Regions from separate parts of the Sphaerisporangium rubeum genome, predicted to be linked through region 1. Evidence: riboswitches for the same ligand, from Rfam matches in the RefSeq annotation. Region 1 holds a riboswitch; the other holds the start of a gene.
The links. A riboswitch is a leader RNA that binds a small molecule or an ion and turns the genes downstream of it on or off. The one in region 1 is predicted to bind glycine.
Positions count from the first base shown of each region.

Region 2: another riboswitch for glycine. It lies ahead of gcvT (glycine cleavage system aminomethyltransferase GcvT); the one in region 1 lies ahead of gcvP (aminomethyl-transferring glycine dehydrogenase).

Region 1 is NZ_JACHIU010000001.1:3,959,387-3,967,045, forward strand. Features, by position in the region: gene BJ992_RS17090 (tetratricopeptide repeat protein) at 1-32, opposite strand, end outside; gene gcvP (aminomethyl-transferring glycine dehydrogenase) at 157-3,015, opposite strand; glycine riboswitch at 3,061-3,175, opposite strand; glycine riboswitch at 3,176-3,299, opposite strand; gene BJ992_RS17100 (MerR family transcriptional regulator) at 3,358-3,981, opposite strand; gene BJ992_RS17105 (bifunctional nuclease domain-containing protein) at 4,129-4,599, opposite strand; gene ftsR (transcriptional regulator FtsR) at 4,730-5,368, opposite strand; gene BJ992_RS17115 (FHA domain-containing protein) at 5,408-5,914, opposite strand; gene BJ992_RS17120 (sugar phosphate nucleotidyltransferase) at 6,274-7,659, opposite strand, start outside.
Region 2 is NZ_JACHIU010000001.1:2,054,586-2,062,244, forward strand. Features, by position in the region: gene gcvH (glycine cleavage system protein GcvH) at 108-497, opposite strand; gene gcvT (glycine cleavage system aminomethyltransferase GcvT) at 494-1,585, opposite strand; glycine riboswitch at 1,619-1,721, opposite strand; glycine riboswitch at 1,722-1,818, opposite strand; gene BJ992_RS08795 (gamma-glutamyl-gamma-aminobutyrate hydrolase family protein) at 1,837-2,550, opposite strand; gene BJ992_RS08800 (3-oxoacyl-ACP reductase) at 2,550-3,314, opposite strand; gene BJ992_RS08805 (aldehyde dehydrogenase family protein) at 3,335-4,678, opposite strand; gene BJ992_RS08810 (type I glutamate--ammonia ligase) at 4,680-6,026, opposite strand; gene BJ992_RS08815 (FadR/GntR family transcriptional regulator) at 6,168-6,893, shown strand; gene BJ992_RS08820 (hypothetical protein) at 6,957-7,151, shown strand; gene BJ992_RS08825 (nickel/cobalt transporter) at 7,476-7,659, opposite strand, start outside.

The DNA.
Region 1 (7,659 bases):
TGCCGCCCTGACTGCACCTCGCGCGCCGCCATAGCGACCTCGTCTTTCGGATAGGGGGAATCCGCCGGCACCACCACGCCGCGACCATTATGCCGACACCGGCCCCCTCCCGAGGCCGATGCCCGCTCTTGGCATGTGTCGTCCCGGTGGCGGTGGTCAGTCCTCGTAGGCCTCCAGCGGAGGGCAGGCGCAGACCAGGTTGCGGTCGCCGTAGGCCTGGTCGATGCGGCGGACCGGGGGCCAGTACTTGGCGTCGGTCAGGTCCGGCACGGGGTAGGCGGCCTCGGTGCGGGTGTAGGAGTGCGGCCAGGGGTCGGCGAGCAGGGACTCGGCGGTGTGCGGCGCGTTGCGCAGCGGGTTGTCGTCGCGGTCGTAGGTGCCGTCGGCGACCTTGCCGATCTCGCCGCGGATGGCGATCATGGCGTCGCAGAAGCGGTCCAGCTCGGCCAGGTCCTCGCTCTCGGTGGGCTCGATCATCAGGGTGCCGGCCACGGGGAAGGACATCGTGGGTGCGTGGAAGCCGTAGTCGATGAGGCGCTTGGCCACGTCGTCGACGGTCACGCCGGTGTCCTTGGTGATCTGGCGCAGGTCGACGATGCACTCGTGGGCCACCAGGCCCTCGCGGCCGGTGTACAGGACGGGGTAGTGCGGCGCGAGGCGGCGTGCCACGTAGTTGGCGGACAGGATGGCCTGCTCGGTCGCGGCCCGCAGGCCGTCGGCCCCCATCATGCGGACGTAGGCCCACGAGATCGGAAGGATGCCCGCCGAGCCGTACGGCGCGGCGGAGACGGGACCCACGGGGCCGCTCTCCATCGGGTGGGACGGCAGGTACCGAGCGAGGTGCTCGCGGACCGCGACGGGGCCGATGCCGGGGCCGCCGCCGCCGTGGGGGATGCAGAAGGTCTTGTGGAGGTTCAGGTGGGAGACGTCGGCGCCGAACCAGCCGGGCTTGGCGAGGCCCACGAGTGCGTTGAGGTTGGCGCCGTCCACGTAGACCTGGCCGCCGGCCTGGTGGACCAGCTCGCAGATCTCGGTGATGGTCTCCTCGTACACGCCGTGCGTCGAGGGGTACGTCACCATGATCGCGGCGAGGCGGTCCGCGTGCTTGGCGATCTTGGCGGTGAGGTCCGGCACGTCGACGTTGCCCTGGTCGTCGCAGGCCACCACGACGACCCGCATGCCGGCCATCACGGCGCTCGCGGCGTTGGTGCCGTGCGCGGACGACGGGATGAGGCAGACGTCGCGCGCGTCGTCGCCGTTGGCCCGGTGGTAGGCGCGGATGGCGAGCAGGCCGGCGAACTCGCCCTGCGAGCCGGCGTTCGGCTGGAGCGACACCGCGGCGTACCCGGTGACCTCGGCGAGCCAGCTCTCCAGGTCGCCGATGAGCCGCAGGTACCCCTCGGCCTGTCCGGCCGGCGCGTAGGGGTGGACGCCGGCGAACTCCGGCCAGGTGATCGGCTCCATCTCGGTCGTCGCGTTGAGCTTCATGGTGCAGGACCCGAGCGGGATCATGGACCGGTCGAGCGCGATGTCCTTGTCCTGGAGCCTGCGCAGGTAGCGCAGCATGGACGTCTCGGAGTGGTGCGCGGAGAACACCGGGTGGGTGAGGTAGCCGGTGGTGCGCAGCAGCCCGGCGGGGAGCGCGTCGGCGGTGGCGGTGTCGAGGTCGTCCAGTACGGCGTCCGCGCAGCCGAACGCCTCCCACACATCGCGCAGGTGGCCGGCCGTGGTGGTCTCGTCGCAGGTCACGCCGACGTGGTCGGGCCCGTCCTGCCGCAGGTTGACGCCGAGCGCGACGGCCGCGGCGACGATCTCGCCGGCCCGGCCCGGGACGTGGGCCCGCACGGTGTCGAAGAACTCGTCGTGGACGACCTCGACGCCGCCGGCGCGCAGCCCGGCGGCGAGGACGGCCGCGTGGCGGTGCACGCGCTGCGCGATGCGCCGCAGGCCTTCGGGGCCGTGGTAGACGGCGTACATGGAGGCGATGACGGCGAGCAGGACCTGCGCGGTGCAGATGTTGCTCGTGGCCTTCTCACGGCGGATGTGCTGCTCGCGGGTCTGCAGGGCCAGCCGGTACGCCTGGTGGCCGTCGGCGTCCTTGGACACGCCGACGAGACGGCCGGGGAGCTGGCGCTGCAGGCCCTCGCGCACCGCCATGTAGGCGGCGTGCGGCCCGCCGAACCCGAGCGGCACGCCGAAACGCTGGGTGGAGCCGATCGCGATGTCGGCCCCGAGGGTGCCGGGGGCCTCCAGCAGGGTGAGGGCCAGCAGGTCGGCGGCGGCGACGACGAGCGCGCCGCGCTCGTGGGCCGCTTCGGCGACCGCCTGGAAGCCGGCGAGCCTGCCGCTCGCGCCGGGGTACTGCACGAGCACGCCGAAAAGATCTCCCTCGGGGAGGCCGGCGGCGAGGTCGGCCTCGACCAGTTCGATGCCGAGCGGCTCGGCCCGGGTGGCCAGCACGGCCTTGGTCTGCGGCAGCGCGTCGGCGTCCACCACGAAGCGGACGCCTCGGCCGCGGCCGGCCCGGTGGGCCAGGGTCATCGCCTCGGCGGCGGCGGTGGCCTCGTCGAGCAGCGAGGCGCCGGCGACGTCGAGGCCGGCGAGGTCGGACACCATGGTCTGGAAGTTGAGCAGCGCCTCCAGGCGACCCTGCGAGATCTCCGGCTGGTAAGGGGTGTAGGCGGTGTACCAACCGGGGTTCTCCAGCAGGTTGCGCCGGATGACCGCCGGGGTGATGGTGTCGTGGTAGCCGAGCCCGATCATGGAGGTCAGCACGCGGTTACGGCCCGCGAGGTCGCGCAGCTCGGCGACGGCCTCGGTCTCGCTCGCGGCCCGCGGCAGGTCGAGCGGCTTGTCGGCGCGGATGGCGCCGGGTACCGCGACGGCGACCAGGTCGGCCACCGAGGCGTAACCGACGGCTTGGAGCATGCGGGCCTGTTCGGCGTCGGAGGGGCCGACGTGCCGGGTGACGAACGGCGGTGCGGACAGGTCGCGAAGCGGTGACCGATCGGTCATGAGGCTCTCCTGACGTGGCTCGGAGCAGGCGCGCGGCCGCGCCTGGTCTCCCCCTCTGTCAGCGCGACGACCTCGCCGCGACCTGAGAGCTTCACCCCCGGGAGGGGCTTGCACCGTCGGTGAGGCACGCCTGGCGGGCACGCCTACTTTCCAGAGTGGCCTCGCCCGCGCGGTACAGGGTGCCTGAGAGATTCCGGGGAGGTTGCTCCTTCGGCGCCCGGGTCACACGCACGCGCCGCCGTGGCGGCGCGTGCCCGCACCCGGGTCTCTCCCGCGCGGGGTCGAAAGCTTCACCGCCAATGGTACCGGCCGCCCCCCGGCAGGGGGCACCCCTACCCGGCCTCAGCCGGTGCGGCGGGCCCGCCTGCGCTGTGCGAGCTCGTCACCGGGGTGCTCGGCGAAAGGGTCACGATCAGCCGGTTCCGCACGCTCCCCGGGCAGCTCGGCCAGGGTGCCCTCCACCTCGCGCCAGACGCCGCCGAGAGCGATACCGAACACGCCCTGGCCGCCTTCCAGCAGGTCGATCACCTCGTCGGCCGAGGTGCACTCGTAGACGCTGACCCCGTCGCTCATGAGGGTGATCTGCGCCAGGTCGTCCACACCGCGCTGGCGCAGGTGCTGGACGGCGGTGCGTATCTGCTGCAGGGACACCCCGGTGTCCAGGAGGCGCTTGACGACCTTGAGGACCAGGATGTCGCGGAAGCTGTACAGCCGCTGTGAGCCCGAGCCGTGCGCGGCCCGCACCGACGGCTCGACGAGCTGGGTGCGTGCCCAGTAGTCCAGCTGCCGGTAGGTGATGCCGGCCGCCGAGCACGCCGTCGGGCCGCGGTATCCCACGTCGGCGGGGAGCGACCCGGGCCGCTCGCCGAACAGCAGGCCCTGCTCGCCCGCGCGCTCACGTGCCGACTGACGCTGAGCCCGATCGCGCTGGCCGGCCGACTTGCCCTCGCCGCTGCTGACCGCCACTGCGGACCTCCGGCTTTCTCTCATCCCACGGTCTGATCTGGGGGTTCGTGAATTACAACCGTGGGTTCACTTGCACCGTAGGACCGGCGGCATGCTCAGTCAACGATCCCGCTCGGCGCGTCGTGAAGCGTAAATAGCCCGACATGGTCAACCGGCACGCCCGAAGTCCTCAGGCGTGATGTTGTCCAGGAACTCGCGGAACTTCTCGACCTCGTCCTCCTGGTCGTCCGGGATGATCACACCTGCCTCGCGGACGACGTCCTCGCTCGCGAAGATGCCGGCCCCGGTCCGCAGGGCCAGCGCGATCGAGTCGGACGGCCGCGCGCTCACCTCCACGCCGTTGGAGAACACCAGGTCGGCGAAGAAGATGCCGTCACGCAACGCGACGATGTTGACCGTCTGCAGCCGGACCCCGAGCGCCTCGATCACGTCCTTGAACAGGTCATGCGTGAGCGGCCTCGGCGGCGGCTCCTCGGCCTGTGCCAGAGCGATGGCCGTGGCCTCGGTCATCCCTATCCAGATCGGCAGATACCGCTCGCCCTTCGCCTCCTTGAGCAAGACGATGGGCTGATTGGAGGGCATCTCCACCCGGACCCCCACGACCTCCATCTGCAACACAGGCGACTCCGTCTCAGTGGTCGCCGGCCCGCTTCGGGCCTGCTCCCTCGCGGCTCTCGGCTCGCGGCGTGACCATCGCCGCAAACCTCAACGTAACATCCCCGCACCCCGAAATGTCCGGGTGCCTCGGTCAACGACCCAGAATGCCGCGCAGGGCGTCCTTCACGAGAGCCGAGTGCAGGTCGAGCAGCAATCCGGACAACTCATGCGCGGTCTGCTCGGCCTGCCCGGCGGCGCCGGGAGCACGCCGGCGCAGCAGCGGCGCCACGGCCTGCTCCACGAGGCCGGCCTCGCGCTCGGCGGCGGCCCGCAGGACGCGAAGGTGGCGGGGGTGCAGCCCGTAGGCCGCCAGAGCGCCGCAGGCCCGGGCCACGGCGAGCGCCTCGGCGTCGTACCGCCGGGCCATGGGGGTCACCAGGCCGTAGTCCTCCAGCTCCGACAGGGTCTCGTCGTCGAGCCCCGCCGCCTCGCACAGCTCGGCGCGGCCGAGCCGCACCTCGGGCTGCGCGGAGTCCAGGGAACGAGGACCGGTGCCGTCGTGGCCCGCGGTGTCGAGGTGGTCCTTGATCACGCGCAGCGGGAGGTAGCGGTCACGCTGCGCGGTCAGGATGAAGCGCAGCCGCTCCACGTCGGCGTGGGTGAACTTGCGGTACCCGGAGGGGGCCCGCTCGGGCTCGATGAGCCCCTCCCCCTCCAGGAACCGGATCTTGGAGACGGTGATGTCGGGAAAGTCGGGACGCAGGAGCTCGAGGACCTCCCCGATGCTCATGTACGCCCTGGCGGCCTGCGCGCCCATCACCGTCCCCGATCACGCACGCGTGAGGAACACCAGCCGGAACTTGCCGATCTGGACCTCGTCGCCGCCGGTCAGCGGGTGCTCCTCGATGCGCTCGCGGTTGACGTAGGTGCCGTTGAGGCTGCCGACGTCGCGTGCGGTGAAGTAGCCGCCGCGGCGGTAGAACTCGGCGTGGCGCCGGGACACCGTGACGTCGTCGAGGAAGATGTCGCTCTCGGGGTGACGCCCCGCCGTGGTCAGGTCGCTGTCGAGCAGGAACCGGCTTCCGGCGTTCGGACCGCGCATCACCACCAGCAAGGCGGTGCCCGGTGGCAATTGCTCCACCGCCGCCCGGTCCGGCAGGAGCGTCTGTCCTGTGGCCTCGCCGTCCATCGCCTCGATCCCGCTGAGGGAGATCGTGGAGGTGGTGTCCCCAGGCGTATTGCTTTCGACGCGGTTCAACGGCGAACCGCACCGAGAGCAGAAACGGGCGTCCTCAGGGTTGGCGTGGCCGCACTGAGTGCAGTAGACGCTCGGCATCGGATCGGCTCGGCCTCCTACCGCGAAGTCGCGGCGACGGTGCTCGGTGCGGCGTGCCTCGGTGCTTCGCTTCTCAAGATTGCTCAGACTGCGAATGCCGCAACCTATGCTGTTCGAGTGGCGAAGGTCAAGACGAAGTCAGGCCGCTGGGACGGACATGCTGCTGGTCGGGCTCGTTCGAGTCATCGCTGACGGGGGCTCGCGTGATGGTGAACGGCGCTCGCCCCTCGCTCCTTCCGACTCGGCTCGCCGCGCCGGTCCAAAGCTACCGCCCGCCGCGCCCTCCGGTCCATGCGGCGCGCCGTGCGAATGCGCCAGAAATCGGGCTGTTTCCCACGTAACGGGCGGTTCCTCTGGCGTCACGGTCCGACCGCCTGCTCCACCACCCGGGCCCAGCGTTCCAGCAGGGCCTGCGCCACGTCAAGATCGTCGGCCTCGGCCCACAGATGCGTGACCGCCTCGGCGGGGTCGGGCAGGATGAGGGCCCACCCGCCGTCCTCCTCGACGACCCGCACGCCGTCGGTGGTGTCCAGACGGTAGCCGTCGGCGGCCTCCACGACCGATCGCATCACGGCGCCCTTGGCGGCCCACGGCGTCGGCACGGTGCGCTTGAGCAGCTTGGCGCGCGGGATGCGCGCGTCGATCTGGCTCAGCGAGAGCCGGGTGCGGGCCACCAGCCCGAGCAGCCGCAGGAACGACGCCATGCCGTCCACGGTGGCCGCGAACTCCGGCACGATGAACCCGCCCCTGCCGTCCGCCGCGAAGATCAGGTCGGGGTCGGTCGCGGCCGAGGTGAGCGCGTCCAGCGCCGTCGGCGTCCACTGCACCTGCGCGCCGTGGAACCGGCACACCTGCTCGGCCACGCGCGTGGTGGTCACCGGCAGCGCCACCCTGCCGCCGCGCCGCTCGGCGGCCACCAGGTCGAGCACGACCAGCAGCGCACGCTCCTCGCTGATGAACTGGCCCATCTCGTCCACCAGAGAGATGCGCTCCCCCACGGTGTCGAACCGCACCCCGAACGCGGCCCTGGAGGACGCCACGAGCTCGGCGAGCCGCTGCAGGTCCCTGCGGCGCTCGGCCAGGGTCTCGGTGGGTGAGGCGTCGTCCAGGCGGTTGTTGACGGTCAGCACGTCCACGCCGACCCGGCCGAGCAGGGTCGGCAGCACCAGCGAGGAGGTGCCGCCGGCGCAGTCGATCACGACCTTCATCTCGGCGTCCCGCACACCGGACATGTCGATGCAGCGCAGCAGCTCGCGCGCGTAGTCCTCCACGGCGCGCGCGGAGAAGCTCAGCTCGGCGATCTCGCCGGGGAACGCGCGCCGGAACTCCTGCCGGGAGAACACCCGCTCCAGCTTGCGCTGGGCCCCCTGGGACAGGTCCGCGCCGTTGTGGTCCATGAACACGATGTCGACGCTCTGCGGGTCGCCGGGTGTGGTGCGCAGCGCGATGCCGCCGGAGGCGGTGCCGTTGGCGGTGTGGAAACGCGCCACCGGCAGCGCGGCGGCCTCCAGGTCGAGCACGTTGACGGCGCTGGCGTTGAGCGCGCTGATCACCGCGCGCTTGAAGGCGCGCGCCGCGCGGGAGGAGTCGCGTGAGGTGATCACCGACTCGCCCTTCTTCAGCGTGGTGGCGTAGGCGCTGGCGAGCCGCACGCACAGCTCCGGGGTGATCTCGACGTTGACCAGCCCGGACACGCCGCGCGGCCCGAACAGGCTGCGCTGGCCGCGCGACTCCCAGATCACGCT
Region 2 (7,659 bases), 1.9 Mb from region 1:
GGTCGTGGAGTCGGGTGGGTGGGGTGTCGGTCAGGACGTTCGGGAGGTGGGTGAGCAGGGGTGGGGCCTCGGCCGAAGGGGTCGGCCGAGGGTCGGGGTGTGGGTCGTCAGGAGTCTGTGGTGGTGAGGGTGGTGTATTCCTCCGGGGTGAGGAGGTCCTCGGGGTCGCCGGAGACGCGGATGCGGAAGAGCCAGCCTTCGCCGTACGGGTCGGAGTTGACCAGGGACGGGTCGTCCACCACGAATTCGTTGATCTCGACGACTTCGCCGCCTATGGGGGCGTAGATGTCGCTGACGGACTTGGTGGACTCGACCTCGCCTACGGCCTCGCCGGGCTGCAGGGTGCTGCCGGCTTCGGGGAGCTGGACGAAGACGACGTCGCCGAGGGACTCGGCGGCGTAGGCCGTGATCCCCACGGTGACGACGGGGCCGTCATCGAGGCCGGCGATCCACTCGTGCTCCTTGGTGTAGCTGAGCTCCTCGGGAATGCTGCTCACATGCACCTCCGGTAAAAGGGCAGGTCGACGAGGTCGACCGGTTCATGGCTGCCACGGATGTCGACCGCGAGGCCGCCGGACACCTCGGTGTCCACGTAGGCGATCGCGATCGGCTTGCCGAGTGACTGGGACGGCGCGCCGCTGGTGATCTCGCCGACGACGGTGCCGTCCACGCTCAGCACCACGGGGTAACCGTGGCGTGGCACTCGGCGGCCCCGCGCGACCAGGCCGGTGAGGCGCCGGCGCGGGGGGACGTCCTTGAGTGCGGCGAGCGCGGCGCGACCGACGAAGTCACCCGGCTTGCCGAACTTCACGACGCGGCCGAGACCGGCGTCGAAGGGGGTGAGGCCGGCGTTCAGCTCGTTGCCGTACAACGGCATGCCGGCCTCGAGGCGCAGGGTGTCGCGGGCCGACAGCCCGGCGGGACGCAGGCCGTGCGGCTCGCCGGCCTTGGTGAGGGCCTCCCAGAGGGGGACGGCACGCTCGGCGGCGACGAACAGCTCGAAGCCGTCCTCGCCGGTGTAGCCGGTGCGCGCGATGAACGCGTCGACCCCGGCGACGGTGCCGGGGAGGCCGGCGTAGTACTTGAGCCCGGCCAGGTCGGCGTCGGTGAGCGTCGCGAGGATCTCGGCGGCCCGTGGTCCCTGCACCGCGACCAGCGCGTACGCCTCGGAGCGGTCGTCCACCTCGGCGTCGAAGCCGGCGGACCTCGCGGTGAGCTCCTCGGCGACCTTGAGGTAGTTGGAGGCGTTGGCCACGACCATGTATTCCCCGCCGGGGAGGCGATAGACGATCAGGTCGTCCAGCACCCCGCCGTCCGGCGCGCAGATCATGGTGTACCGGGCCCGGCCGGGCTCCAGCACCGACAGGTGGCCCACCAGCGCGTGGTCGAGAGCCTGGCCGGCCTGCGGGCCCGTGACGAAGATCTCCCCCATGTGGGAGAGGTCGAACAGGCCGGCGGCCTGGCGGACCGCGTTGTGCTCGGCCGACTCGCTGCCGTACCGCAGCGGCATCAGCCAGCCGGCGAAGTCGGTGAGCGTCGCACCGAGACTCTCGTGTACTTCGCGGAGCGGCGTGGGTTTGGACATGTCTCACACCTCAGGCAGGGTCGGATGTCAGCATCCTCCCCCTCTGTCATCGGTGCCTGAGAGTTTCGCCCGAGTTTTACCGGACTTTCACCTTCGGCGAGGCTCGTCGAGGACGAGCCTTCTTTCCAGAGGCCACCTGACCCGCGCGGTCCTTTGCCTTGTGAGGTTCGTGGGAGGACTTGCTCCTTCAGGGGTCCTGACCGGATGCCAGGACGCTCTCCCGCACGGGGTCGCCGGTGTTCCGGCCCACCCTACCAACGGGAGGCAGGCGCGGCGGAGGCCACCAAGGCGGAGAACAGGGGGCTGTCGGCGGAGGTCTCGGGGTGCCACTGCACGCCGAGCGCGAACGGGTGTCCCGCGAGCTCGACCGCCTCGACGGTGCCGTCCTCGGCGACGGCGGACACCGTCAGCCCGTCGCCGAGCCGGTCCACCGCCTGGTGGTGGTAGTGCGCGGCGTCGGCCGGCCCGGCGCCGAGCACGCCGGCCAGCTTGCTGCCTTCGGCGACCCGCACCGGCAGGTGACCGAACTCACCGGGTGCCGGCGCGTGCGCCGCGTGGCCGACGACGTCCGGCAGGTGCTGGTGCAGGGTGCCGCCGAGGTGGACGTTGAGCACCTGCAGGCCGCGGCAGATGCCGAGCAGCGGCAACCCGGCGGCGAGCGCCGCGCCGACCAGCGCGAACTCCGCCTCGTCCCGGAAGCCGCGCACGTACCCGGTCCGGTCGTGCGGCGCCGCGCCGTACCTGGCGGGGTCCAGGTCGCCGCCGCCGGCGACGATGAGCCCGTCCAGCCGCTCCACGAGCGGCGCCGGGTCCCCGCTGGGTGGCACGATCACGGGCTGGCCGCCGGCCGCCGCGACCCGCTCGACGTAGTCGTACGGCAGCAGCGCGGCCGTCATCCGCCATACGGTGAAGGCGGCGGGTTCGACGTAGCAGGTGATGCCGATGACCGGCCGGTACGTCCCCATCACAGCGGGGTGACGTACGCGCCGGAGATGCCGCCGTCCACCAGGAACTCGGCCCCGGTGATGAAGCTCGCGTCGTCGGAGGCGAGGAACGCGACCGCCGCGGCGATCTCGGACGCCTCGGCGAACCGGCCCATCGGCACGTGCACCAGCCGCCGTTGCGCACGCTCGGGGTCCTTGGCGAACAGTTCCCGCAGCAACGGCGTGTCCACCGGCCCCGGGCACAGCGCGTTCACGCGGATCCCTTCGCGTGCGAACTGCACGCCGAGTTCCCTGGTCATGGACAGCACGCCGCCTTTGGACGCGGTGTAGGAGATCTGGGACGTCGCCGACCCCATCACCGCGACGAACGACGCGGTGTTGATGATGGACCCCTTGCCCTGCCGCCGCATGTGCGGGATGGCGTGCTTGCAGCACAGGTACACGCTGGTGAGGTTGACCTCCTGCACCCGCCGCCACGCCTCGATGCCGGTGGTCAGGATGGAGTCGTCGTCCGGCGGCGAGATGCCGGCGTTGTTGAAGGCGACGTCCAGACGGCCGTACGTCTCGACGGCCGTCTCGAACATGCGGGCCACGTCCTCCTCGCTGGTGACGTCGACCCGGACGAACAGCCCGCCGACCTCGTCGGCGATCTTGGCACCTCCCTCCTCGTCGAGGTCGGCGCACACGACCTTGGCGCCTTCCTCGGCGAGCCGGCGCGCGGTGGCGAGCCCGATGCCTCCCGCCGCTCCGGTGATCACGGCGACACGGTCCTGCAGACGTTGCATATCGGCGATCTCTCCTGATCTCAGTGAGCGATGAAGACGTTCTTGGTCTCGGTGAAGGCGGCCAGCGCGTCCGGTCCGAGCTCACGGCCGAGCCCGGACTCCTTGTAGCCGCCGAACGGCGTCCAGTACCGCACCGAGGAGTGCGAGTTGACCGAGAGGTTCCCCGCCTCGACGGCCCGCGCCACCCGCAGCGCACGGCCGACGTTCTCGGTCCAGATGGATCCCGACAGTCCGTACGGCGTGTCGTTGGCGATGCGCACGGCGTGCGCCTCGTCGTCGAACGGCACCACGCCGACCACCGGACCGAAGATCTCCTCGGTGAAGGCCCGCTCGTCCAGCGCGGCGTGCGTGAGCACGGTCGGCGGGAACCAGAACCCCTTCCCCGCCGGACAGGTGCCCTGGAAACGCGGCGTGCCGGTCACGTACGACGCGACCCGGTCGCGGTGGTCGGCGCTGATCAGCGGCCCCATGTCGGTGCCGGGGTCGCGCGGGTCCCCGACGACGACGGCCGCCACGGCACGCTCCAGCCGTTCCAGGAACTCCTCGTACACCGGCCGCTCCACCAGCACCCGCGACCTGGCGCAGCAGTCCTGTCCGCTGTTGTCGAACACCGCGCCAGGCGCGGACGCCGCGGCCCGTTCGAGGTCGGCGTCGGCGAACACGATGTTGGCGCTCTTGCCGCCGAGTTCCAGCGTGACCCGTTTGACGGTGCGCGCCGCCGTGGCCGCGATCTGCTTGCCGACCTCGGTGGAACCGGTGAACACGATCTTGCGGACGTCCGGATGTTCCACGAGCCGGGCCCCGGCGACCTCCCCGGCTCCCGGCAGCACCTGGAGCACCCCCTCGGGGAGGCCGGCCTCCAAGGCGAGTGCGGCGAGCCGCATCGCGGTCAGCGGCGTCCACTCGGCGGGCTTCACGACGACGGTGTTGCCGGCGGCGAGCGCCGGCGCGACACCCCACGTCATGATGACCATGGGGAAGTTCCACGGCACGATCACGGCGACGACGCCGAGGGGCTCGTGGAAGGTGATGTCCACCCCGCCGGCCACCGGGATCTGCCTGCCGAAGTCGCGCTCCGGCGCTCCGGCGTAGTAATGCAGCACGTCGCGGACGTTGCCGGCCTCCCACCGCGCGTTGCCGATGGTGTGACCGCAGTTGGCGAGCTCCAGCTCGGCCAGTTCCTCGGCGTGCCGGTCCACGAGGTCGGCGAACCGCCGCAGCAGCCGCGCGCGGTCCCCCGGAGCGACGTCCCGCCAGGCGGGGAACGCGGCCTTGGCCCGCGCCACGGCGCGGTCGGTCTCACCGCGACCGGCCGGTTCGACGTCGGCCAGCACGTCCTCGGTGGCCGGATTGATGATTTTCATGTCACATCCGCTCGAATCCCCGGAAAAGCTCCCAGTCGGTGACGGCCGCGTCGAAGGCGGCCAACTCCACCTTGGCGTTGTTGGCGTAGTGCTCCACGACCTCCTCACCCAGCGCCGACGTGGCGATCCGCGAGCCCTCCCACAGCGCCAGCGCCTCCCGCAGCGTGCTCGGCACCCGCTCCGCGCCGGACGAGTAGGCGTTGCCGGTGTACGGCTCCTCAAGCGGCAGCTCGTCGTCGATGCCTTTCAGACCCGCCGCGACCAGCGCCGAGACCGCGAGGTAGGGGTTGACGTCACCTCCCGGCACGCGGTTCTCCACCCGCAGCGAGTGACCGTGGCCGACCAGCCGCAACGAGCAGGTGCGGTTGTCCACCCCCCACTTGACGGCCGTCGGCGCGAAACTGCCGTCCACGTACCGCTTGTAGGAGTTGACGTTCGGTGCGTACATCAGCGTCAGCTCCCGCAGCGCGGCGAGCTGACCCGCGATGAAATGCTCGCCGGTCTTCGACAGCCCGTACGGCCCGTCGCCTGCCATCACCGGCCGGCCCTCGGTGTCGCGCAGCGAGATGTGGATGTGGCAGGAGTTGCCTTCACGCTGGTTCGGCTTCGCCATGAACGTGATCGACATGCCTTCCTGGGCCGCGATCTCCTTGGCGCCGTTCTTGTAGATCGTGTGGTTGTCGCACGTCGCCAGCGCCTCGGCGTACCGGAAGGCGATCTCGTGCTGGCCGAGGTTGCACTCACCCTTGGCAGACTCGACGTACATGCCGGCCCCCTCCATGCCGAGCCGCACACGGCGCAGCAGCGGCTCCACGCGTGCGGTGCCGAGCAGGGAGTAGTCCACGTTGTACAGATTGGCCGGGGTGAGGTCGCGGTACGCCTTGGACCACGCGCTCTCGTAGCTGTCGGTGTAGACGCAGAATTCCAGCTCGGTGCCGACGTACGCCTGCCAGCCGCGCTCGGCGAGCCGCGCGAGCTGACCGCGCAGGATCTGCCGCGGCGAGGCCGGCACCTCCGTGCCGTCCTCCCACACGATGTCGGCCATCACGAGCGCCGTGCCCTCCTGCCAAGGCACGCGGCGCAGCGTCGACAGATCGGGTCTCATGACGAAGTCGCCGTACCCGCGGTCCCACGACGACATGCGGTAACCGCCGACGGTGTTCATGTCGACGTCCACCGCGAGAAGGTAGTTGCACCCCTCGGCGGCGTGGTCGAGCACCTCCTCCAGGAAGTACCGCGCGGCGAGCCGCTTGCCCTGGAGGCGTCCCTGCATGTCGGTGATGGCGAGCAGCACGGTGTCCACCCGACCGGCGGTCACCTCGTCACGCAGTTCGTCGAGGGTGAGCACGGCGCTCCTTCCGTCAAAAGTCTGGAATCAGACCATTGGCGGCATGCAAGCATCAGCGGCACCCTCACGTCAACGGTCGCGGTCGCACTGCGACCGCGAAAAGCGCTGGTCTCCTACCATTGATGACAGGAGGTGGGAGGAATGACGGCCGAGCCGCGGCTTGTCGCGCTCCTCGGGCCGGTCAGGGCAGGCAACGCCTTCGAGGAGACCGTCGAGCGGCTGTTACAGGCGATCAAACTCGGCGTGGTCGCGCCGGGCCGCAAACTCCCCCCCGAACGCGAACTGGCCGCGCAGCTCGGCATCAGCCGCGTCACCCTCCGCGAGGCCATCCGCGCACTGCAGGAGTCGGGCTACCTCGACGTCCGCCGCGGCCGGTACGGCGGAGCGTTCGTCGTGTACCAGCCCCCCCGTCCCGGCCCCGCCGACCTGCGCCGTGCCGTGGCCGAGATGGGCCCGGGCGAACTCGACGACGCACTGACCCTCCGCATGGCCATCGAATGCGGCGCCGCACAAGTCCTCGCCACCACCGAGTTGACCGAGCCCCAACGCGCGTTGCTGTCGCGCCGCCTCGCCGACGTCAACGACGCCGCCCCAGGCGACTACCGCCGCCTCGACACCGCCTTCCACCTCTCCATAGCCGAACTCACCGGCTCCCCCCTCCTCACCGCAGCCGCCGCCGACGCACGCCTCCGAGTGACCGACCTCCTCAACGCCATCCCCGTCCTCGGCCCCAACATCGACCACGCCGCCACCCAACACGTCGCCATGGTCGACGCCATCCTCTCCGGCGACCCCGAAGCCGCCCGCCGCGCCGTGGTCGAACACCTCGACGCCACCGCGTCCCTGCTCCGCGCCTTCCTGGCCTGACCCACGCATGAACCTCGCTTTCCAGGGGAGTGAACCCTGGCACTCAATGGAAAGGCGAAACTCATGGGTCTCCTGGACAAGCTGAACCTCCGCCAACTAAAGGCACGAACCACCCATCACCTCGCCAAATCCACCGGCAACCGCCGCCTCGCCGCCAAAGCCCGCACCGAGGAAGCAGAAGCCAAACTCCTGAGAACCCAAGACGAAATCCTGGAAACCGCCAAGGAAATCCGCCGAGAATACGGCATGCGCACCTGACACCCCGACCTCCTTCGGCGGCGGGTCGGCCCGGTGGTGGGGTCGGCCCGGTGGTGGGGTCGGCCCGGTGGTGGGGTCGGCCCGGTGGTGGGGTCGGCCCGGTGGTGGGGTCGGCCCGGTGGTGGGGTCGGCCCGATGGTCGTCTAGTGGTGGGTCGGCCTGGTGGTGGTGTGTGGTTGGTCGGCCCGGTGGTTGGTCGGTCGGGGATGAGCGACTGCGACCGGGTCGCTCACCGCCGTGTCCCGCGGGGGTTCGAACGGCGCCGACGCGGTGGGACGTGGTGCGGCGAATCCGGCGCCTTGGTACGGCGGGGCACCGGTCAGGTCACAGGGCCATGGTGAGGCTGCGGAGGGCCAGGCCGCCGCCGAGGACGACGATCATGGTGGCGGTGCCTACGGGGGTCAAGCCGGCGAGGCGGGCCGCGAGGCCCTGGCGGGTGGTGGCGAGGCGGGTCAGGCGGGTGGACAGTTTGACCAGGAGGAGGCCGGTGGCGGTCAGGGTGGCGGCC